DNA from 2 places in the Streptomyces sp. NPDC050485 genome. Region 2 is predicted to be linked to the other one. Evidence: riboswitches for the same ligand, from Rfam matches in the RefSeq annotation. Region 2 holds a riboswitch; the other holds the start of a gene.

Region 1 (4,207 bases), on a different contig from region 2:
GATAGCTCCGCTATCGACGCGCTCTGGCGCCTTGCGATGCACCGCACCAGCCCCCGCGCCCTGTCCGACCCTGACCCACCGGACACCCCCTAAGCCGCCCTACTGACACCGCCATGGCCCGGCGAAGACCTGCCGTGGCGGAGCCGCGGGCTACTGGGCCCGTGCGTAGAAGGGGCGCACCCGCTCGCGCATCCATTCGGCGACCGGATCGCGCGTCACGTCGAGCAGGACCAGGTTGACCGGCCAGCCGACCGGGACCCGGCCGAGCGCCCGGCCGAGCGCCTCCATGGGGGCGTCGCCGCCGGCCCCGTCCCAGGTGACGCACTCCACGCCGATGAACAGCGTCGGCGCCTCGCCCTCGATGGAGGCGAGTGCGCGGCGGGCGGTGCGCACCACCCCGGTCGCCTCGAACTCGTCGGCCGCGGCGGCCAGGAAGTCCACCGGGTCCTCCTGCCAGTCGGGCTCGAAGAGGCGTACCCGGGCTCCGGACGCGGGTCCGTCGAGCGCGGTACGCCCGGTACGGCACAGCTCGGCCACGGCGGGCGGCGGCAGCGGCATCCCGACGGCGCCCTCGGGGTTGACCGCGATGCCGAGCTGCGGCGGAAGCCCCCGGGCGAACTCGACGGCGGGCGCCACCGCGAACGGCATATGGGCGCCGACGCACTGGAGGAACTGCTGCTCGGAGCTGTAGACGGGGACGTAGGGGGCGCCGCCGAGCTCCATGGTGGGCAGGTCGAGGTCGGCGCTGTCCTGGCCGCCGCCGTTGGGCAGCGGCACCCACACCGCGCTGCGCCCGAGCACCTCGATGAGCCGGGGGCCCGCGTTGGGCATGCCGAGCGCCGCGGCCAGGGCCTCTTCGAGTTCGTTGCCCGGCCAGCCCCCGCCGCCGTGCGGATGCGCGAACGCCTGCTCCGGAAAGTTCATGTGCCGTCCTTCTCCCCCGACTGCCTGCCGGCCCTCCGCGGCCGTGCCCCAAAACCCTAGCGCCGCGACGGCCGGGCCCGCGTCGCTACTCGGCGAAGCCGATCCGCCGCAGCACCGAGGCCGACTCCCGGTCGAGCACGACCGCCGTCGCGCACCCGGTCGGCAGCCGCCCGGACTCCACTTGGGAGATCAGCCGGCGGGCCGCCCCGCGATGCCGGGCGAAGGCGTACCGCGAGACCCAGCGGCCCCGGCTGGCCTGGCCCTCCAGGGCCGTGCCGGGCGGTACGTCGAGCACGATCAGCCGCAGCGCGCGTCCCCTGCGCCGCGCCCCGCGGCCCAGCCAGTGCCGCACCCAGGCCTGCGTTCCGCAGTCGTGCACGACGATGCTCTCGCCGGAGCGCAGCGCCCACCAGGTCCTGGCGAAGTGCGCGGTCCTGGTCAGCGGACGGTAGAGGGGGTACGGGATCCCCGGCAGCCGGCGCTGCCAGGCGAGCCGGGTGTCCTGCGAGTCGATGCGGCGGTCCCTGACGGTCCTGCGCATCAGCGTCGTCTTGCCGCTGCCGGGCAGCCCGGACACGACGACCACGTCGCCCGCGGCGAAGAGCAGTTCCGGCGGGGTGCGCCCGGGCCTGCCGCGCAGATCCCGCACCCGCTCGCCCACCACCGGCCGGGCCCCCCGCGCCGCCGCCCCGTCCGGTGCGTACGCCTCCCGCAGCTGAACCGTGTCCCGTCCAACAACCGTGTCCCGTCCAACCGTCATGGCACTCCCCCCTGTTCGAGTCTCGCGACCCCTCCCCACGAAGTGTAAAGAGACGGTAATAGGGCTCAAGCGATTTGCCGCTTCCGGGATGCGTGCAATGATGTGCGCGCCAACTGCATACCGGCCGTTCGAATCCGCGCGGGAGAGTTCCCAGCAGCTGTGAGCTGGGGCGCCGAAGGAGCAAGTTCCTCCCTTGAATCTCTCAGGCCCCGTACCGCGCGGACGAGGCAGATCTGAAAAGCGGGCCGTCTCCTTGCGGGCGGTCCCACCCAAGGTGCAAGCCGTGCCGCGCCCAGCGCGCCGGTGAACCTCTCAGGTTCCGATGACAGATGGGGAGGATGTCCTCGACCGTCATGCCCCGGGACCTTGGAGCAACATCCATGAGCAACGCCCCCCGCCTCACTGCCCTCGATGCTCTGCATCGATCGCTGGGCGCCACCATGACCGACTTCGCGGGCTGGGACATGCCGCTGCGGTACGGGAGCGAGCGCGACGAGCACAACGCCGTACGCACCCGCGCCGGCCTCTTCGACCTGTCCCACATGGGCGAGATCACGGTCACCGGTCCGCAGGCGTGCGCGCTGCTCGACCACGCCCTGGTCGGCAACATCGGCACGGTCGGCCTCGGCCGCGCCCGATACACGATGATCTGCCAGGAGGACGGCGGGATCGTGGACGACCTGATCGTCTACCGCCTGGGCGAGACCGAGTACATGGTGGTCGCCAACGCGGGCAACGCGCAGATCGTGCTCGACGCGATCACCGAGCGCGGCGCCGGTTTCGACGCCGAGGTCCGCGACGACCGCGACGCGTACGCGCTGATCGCCGTGCAGGGCCCCGAGTCCCCCGGCATCCTGAAGTCCGTCACCGACGCCGACCTCGACGGGCTGAAGTACTACGCCGGTCTGCCCGGCACCGTCGCAGGCGTCCCCGCGCTGATCGCCCGCACCGGCTACACCGGCGAGGACGGCTTCGAGCTGTTCGTCGCGCCGGTCCACGCCGAGCAGCTGTGGCGGGCGCTGACCGAGGCGGGCCGGGACGCGGGCCTGGTGCCGTGCGGCCTGTCCTGCCGCGACACGCTGCGCCTTGAGGCGGGCATGCCGCTGTACGGGCATGAGCTGACCACCGCGCTCACCCCCTTCGACGCCGGTCTCGGCCGGGTCGTGAAGTTCGAGAAGGAGGGCGACTTCGTGGGCCGCGCGGCGCTGGAGGCCGCCGCCGAGAAGGCCGCCGCGAACCCGCCGCGCAAGCTGGTCGGGCTGATCGCCGAGGGCCGCCGGGTGCCGCGCGCCGGGTTCCCGGTCGTTGCCGACGGCCAGGTCATCGGCGAGGTCACCTCCGGCGCCCCGTCGCCGACCCTTGGCAAGCCGATCGCCATCGCGTACGTGGACGCCGCGCACGCCACGCCCGGCACCGCCGGCGTCGGCGTGGACATCCGGGGCACGCACGAGCCGTACGAGGTCGTCGCGCTCCCCTTCTACAAGCGCCAGAAATGACCCTCCGGTCCCACCGGCGCCACCCTTGTTGTCCCGGCATCCGGGACGCTCCCCCCTCCCCCGTCATCAGCACTCCCCCGCGTACAGGAGAATTCAGCTCATGAGCAACCCGAAGCAGCTGCGCTACAGCAAGGAGCACGAGTGGCTGTCGGCCGCCGAGGACGGCGTGTCGACGGTCGGCATCACGGAGCACGCGGCCAACGCGCTCGGTGACGTCGTGTACGTACAGCTTCCGGAGGTCGGTGAGACGGTGACCGCGGGCGAGACCTGCGGCGAGCTGGAGTCCACCAAGTCCGTCAGCGATCTGTACTCCCCGGTCACCGGCGAGGTCGTCGCCGCCAACCAGGACGTCGTGGACGACCCGGCCCTGGTCAACTCCGCCCCGTTCGAGGGCGGTTGGCTGTTCAAGGTGCGCGTCGCCGAGGAGCCGGGCGACCTGCTCTCCGCCGACGAGTACACCGACTTCGCCAGCTGACCCCGACCACCGGGACAAGGGATTCAAGGGATCGTCTGATGTCGCTTCTGAACCAGCCCCTCCACGAGCTGGACCCGGACGTCGCCGCCGCCGTCGACGCCGAGCTCCACCGCCAGCAGTCCACCCTCGAAATGATCGCCTCGGAGAACTTCGCTCCGGTCGCGGTCATGGAGGCCCAGGGCTCGGTCCTCACCAACAAGTACGCCGAGGGCTACCCGGGCCGCCGCTACTACGGCGGCTGCGAGCACGTCGACGTGGTCGAGCAGATCGCCATCGACCGCGTCAAGGCGCTCTTCGGCGCCGAGGCCGCCAACGTCCAGCCGCACTCGGGCGCGCAGGCCAACGCCGCCGCGATGTTCGCGCTGCTCAAGCCGGGCGACACGATCATGGGTCTGAACCTGGCCCACGGCGGCCACCTGACCCACGGCATGAAGATCAACTTCTCCGGCAAGCTCTACAACGTGGTCCCGTACCACGTGGACGAGACCGGCGAGGTCGACATGGCCGAGGTCGAGCGCCTCGCCAAGGAGTCCAAGCCGCAGCTGATCGTGG
Region 2 (4,207 bases):
AGCAGGCCAAGCCGGACGGCCTCGTGCTCATAGAGCCCGGCACCGAGCGCGAGCTGCTGGCCCCGATGCCGGTGCGCACCCTGCCGGGCGTGGGCCCGGCGACCGGGGAGCATCTGCGACGGGCCGGGATGACCAGGATCGCGGACCTGGCCGAGGCGGGCGAGGACGAGCTCGTACGGCTCCTCGGGAAGTCGCACGGGGCGTCGCTGTACCGGATGGCGGCGGGGGGCGACGACCGGCCGGTGGTTGCCGAGCGGGACACCAAGTCGGTGTCGGTGGAGGACACCTTCGACGTGGACCTGCACGACCGGGTGCGGATCACGACCGAGGTCGGGCGGCTCGCGGACCGGTGTGTGCAGCGCCTGCGTGCCTCCGGGCACTCGGGCCGGACCATCGTGCTCAAGGTCAGGCGCTACGACTTCTCGACGCTGACCCGCTCCGAGACCCTGCGGGGCCCCACGGACGACCCTTCGGTGGTGCGGGAGGCGGCGGGCCGGCTCCTGGACTCCGTGGACACCACGGGCGGTGTGCGGCTGCTCGGCGTGGGGGTCAGCGGGCTCGCCGACTTCACACAGGAGGACCTGTTCGCGCAGGCCGCGGGGGAGCGGGCCGAAGAGCAGCCGACGGCCGATGAGGCCCCGCCGCCGGACGAGGAGGCGGAGGCCGTTGCGGACCCGGCGCAGCGGCGGTGGCTGGCCGGGCACGACGTGCGGCACGCGGAGTACGGGCCGGGATGGGTGCAGGGCAGCGGCCTCGGGCGGGTGACCGTGCGGTTCGAGACCCCGGTGTCGGCGGAGCCGGGGCGCGTCCGGACCTTCAAGGTGGACGACCCCGAGCTGGTGCCCTCCGAACCGCTGCCCCTGGTCGCGGAAGCGGCCGCGGCGGAAGGGGCAGCGAGGGCGGAGGCAGGGTCAGCGGCGGCCGCCGAAGGGCGCGGGGCGGGTCAGGTATCGCCGTTGGCGAGCCGTCCGAAGTCCCGGTCGGGCGGCGGCGGGCCCGGATCGGGGGCCGAGATGTCCAGACCGTAGTGATGGTAGAGCTGGAGCTCCTGTTCCGGGGAGAGGTGGCGGCCCACGCCGAAGTCGGGGGCGTCCTTGATCAGCGAGCGGTCGTACGGGATGTGCAGCGCCTCGTCGACCACGGTGCTGGGCTCCAGCGGCACGAAGGCGTCCCGGCTGAACAGCCCGGTGCGTACGGCGGCCCATTCGGGGGCGCCGGTCGCATCGTCGAGATAGACCTCGTCCACCGTTCCGATCTTGTGTCCCTCGCGGTCGTACGCCTTGCGGCCGATCAGGCTGCGCGGATCGATATCGGTCTGCACGGTCCCTCCAATTGGTCGCAACCGGTCACAACTGCTCCATAACCACTACGAAAGTGCACATCGGGGGTGTCGGCCACTTGAGCGGGTGAACAAAGAATCGGGCTCGGACCTCGCTGGTAGGCTGGCAAGCGGCTGCTGACCCCGTGCGGGAGAGCCGTCCGGAGTGCTCATTGGAGTTCCTCGGCGGCGCCGAAGGAGCAACTCCTCCCCGGAATCTCTCAGGCCCACGGACCGCACGGACGAGGTCACTCTGGAAAGCAGGACGGGGGACGTACGGGCAGTCGTGCCCGCGCGCGACCCTTCCTCACCGACGGTGAAAGCCGGGTCGCTGCCACGCGCCCGGTGAAGCTCTCAGGTTGAGATGACAGAGGGGGAGGCCGTCCGGGTACCCGTGCCGTGGTGCCCCTCGCAGGTCGTGCGACCAGGAGGCCTCCGTAATGACCGCCAACCGCATTCCGCTCAGTCAGCTGGAGCGTGGCATCCCCTTCGAGCAGCGCCACATCGGGCCCGATGCCGGGGCCCAGGCGAAGATGCTCGCGCAGGTCGGCTATGGCTCGCTCGACGAGCTGACCGCCGCCGCAGTCCCCGATGTGATCAAGAGCGCCGGTGCGCTGGGGCTGCCCGAGGCGCGGACCGAGGCCGAGGTGCTCGCCGAGCTGCGCCGGCTCGCGGACCGCAACCAGGTGCTCGCCCCGATGATCGGCCTCGGCTACCACGGCACGTTCACGCCGCCGGTGATCCTGCGCAACGTCATGGAGAACCCCGCCTGGTACACGGCGTACACGCCCTACCAGCCGGAGATCTCGCAGGGCCGCCTGGAGGCGCTGCTCAACTTCCAGACCATGGTCGCCGAGCTGACCGGCCTGCCCACCTCGGGAGCCTCGCTGCTCGACGAGGGCACCGCCGCCGCCGAGGCGCTGGCGCTCTCCCGGCGGGTCGGCAAGGTCAAGGGCGGGGTCTTCCTCGTCGACGCCGACACCCTGCCGCAGACCGTCGCCGTGATCCAGACGCGAGCCGAGCCGACCGGTGTCGAGGTCGTCGTCGCCGACCTGAGCGACGGCATCCCGGCCGAGATCGCCGAGCGCGGTGTCTTCGGCGTGCTGCTCCAGTACCCGGGCGCCTCCGGGCAGGTCCGCGACCTCAAGCCCGTGATCGACGCGGCCCACGGACTCGGCGCGATCGTCACCGTCGCCGCCGACCTCCTCGCGCTCACCCTGCTCGCCTCGCCCGGCTCGCTGGGCGCGGACATCGCCGTCGGTACGACGCAGCGCTTCGGCGTCCCGATGGGCTTCGGCGGCCCGCACGCCGGGTTCATGGCGGTCCAGGAGAAGTTCGCCCGCAGCCTGCCGGGCCGCCTCGTCGGCGTCTCCGTCGACGCGGACGGCAACAAGGCGTACCGCCTGGCCCTCCAGACGCGCGAGCAGCACATCCGCCGCGAGAAGGCCACCAGCAACATCTGCACCGCCCAGGTGCTGCTCGCCGTGATGGCGGGAATGTACGCGGTCTACCACGGCCCGGACGGCCTGAAGCAGATCGCGCAGCGCACCCACCGGTACGCCGTCCTGCTCGCCGAGGGCCTCAAGGCCGCCGGTATCGAGGTCGCCCACGGCTCGTACTTCGACACGCTGACCGTGCGCGTGCCCGGCAAGGCCGCCGAGGTCGTAGCGGCCGCCCGCGAGGGCGGGGTCAACCTGCACCCGGTCGACGCCGACACCGTCTCCATCGCGTGCGACGAGACCACCGCGCGGGCCCAACTGGCCGCCGTCTGGGCCGCGTTCGGCGTCGACGCCGACATCGAGGCGCTGGACGCGGCGGCCGCCGACACGCTGCCGGCCGCCCTGCTGCGCACCGACGACTTCCTGACCCACCCGGTCTTCCACCAGCACCGCTCCGAGACCGCGATGCTGCGCTACCTGCGCAAGCTCGCCGACCGCGACTACGCGCTGGACCGCGGCATGATCCCGCTCGGCTCCTGCACCATGAAGCTGAACGCGACGACCGAGATGGAGCCGGTGACCTGGCCCGAGTTCGGTCAGATCCACCCCTTCGCGCCGATCGAGCAGGCCGCCGGCTACCTCACGCTCATCCGTGAGCTGGAGGAGCGGCTCGCCGAGGTCACCGGGTACGACGCGGTGTCCCTCCAGCCGAACGCCGGTTCGCAGGGCGAACTCGCGGGTCTGCTCGCGGTCCGCGCCTACCACCGGGCCAACGGCGACACCCAGCGCACCGTCTGTCTCATCCCGTCCTCCGCGCACGGCACCAACGCCGCGAGCGCCGTGATGGCCGGCATGAAGGTCGTCGTCGTCAAGACCGCCGACGACGGCGAGGTCGACGCCGACGACCTGCGCGCCAAGATCGAGCAGTACCGCGACGAGCTGTCGGTGCTGATGATCACCTACCCGTCCACGCACGGCGTGTTCGAGGAGCACGTCGCCGACATCTGCGGTCTGGTCCACGAGGCCGGCGGCCAGGTCTACGTCGACGGCGCCAACCTCAACGCCCTGGTGGGGCTGGCCAAGCCGGGCAAGTTCGGCGGCGACGTCTCGCACCTCAACCTGCACAAGACGTTCTGCATCCCGCACGGCGGCGGCGGCCCCGGCGTCGGCCCGGTCGGGGTGCGCGCGCACCTCGCGCCGTACCTGCCGAACCACCCGCTGCAGCCGAGCGCCGGTCCGGAGACGGGCGTCGGCCCGATCTCGGCCGCCCCGTGGGGCTCGGCGGGCATCCTGCCGATCTCATGGGCGTACGTACGTCTCATGGGTGGCGAGGGGCTCAAGCGCGCCACCCAGGTCGCCGTGCTCGCCGCGAACTACATCGCCAAGCGCCTGGAGCCGCACTACCCGGTGCTCTACACCGGCCCGAACGGGCTCGTCGCGCACGAGTGCA

What was found. Region 2 has a riboswitch for glycine ahead of gcvP (aminomethyl-transferring glycine dehydrogenase). Riboswitches for the same ligand answer to the same signal wherever they lie in the genome.
Region 1: another riboswitch for glycine. It lies ahead of gcvT (glycine cleavage system aminomethyltransferase GcvT); the one in region 2 lies ahead of gcvP (aminomethyl-transferring glycine dehydrogenase).

What each region holds. Positions count from the first base shown of each region.
Region 1 is NZ_JBITHR010000013.1:166,465-170,671, reverse strand. Features, by position in the region: gene ACIBK6_RS25695 (enhanced serine sensitivity protein SseB) at 151-924, opposite strand; gene ACIBK6_RS25690 (AAA family ATPase) at 1,010-1,684, opposite strand; glycine riboswitch at 1,814-1,911, shown strand; gene gcvT (glycine cleavage system aminomethyltransferase GcvT) at 2,065-3,180, shown strand; gene gcvH (glycine cleavage system protein GcvH) at 3,281-3,655, shown strand; gene glyA (serine hydroxymethyltransferase) at 3,694-4,207, shown strand, end outside.
Region 2 is NZ_JBITHR010000006.1:413,958-418,164, reverse strand. Features, by position in the region: gene ACIBK6_RS16095 (DNA polymerase IV) at 1-1,028, shown strand, start outside; gene ACIBK6_RS16090 (PRC-barrel domain-containing protein) at 944-1,321, opposite strand; glycine riboswitch at 1,458-1,565, shown strand; gene gcvP (aminomethyl-transferring glycine dehydrogenase) at 1,759-4,207, shown strand, end outside.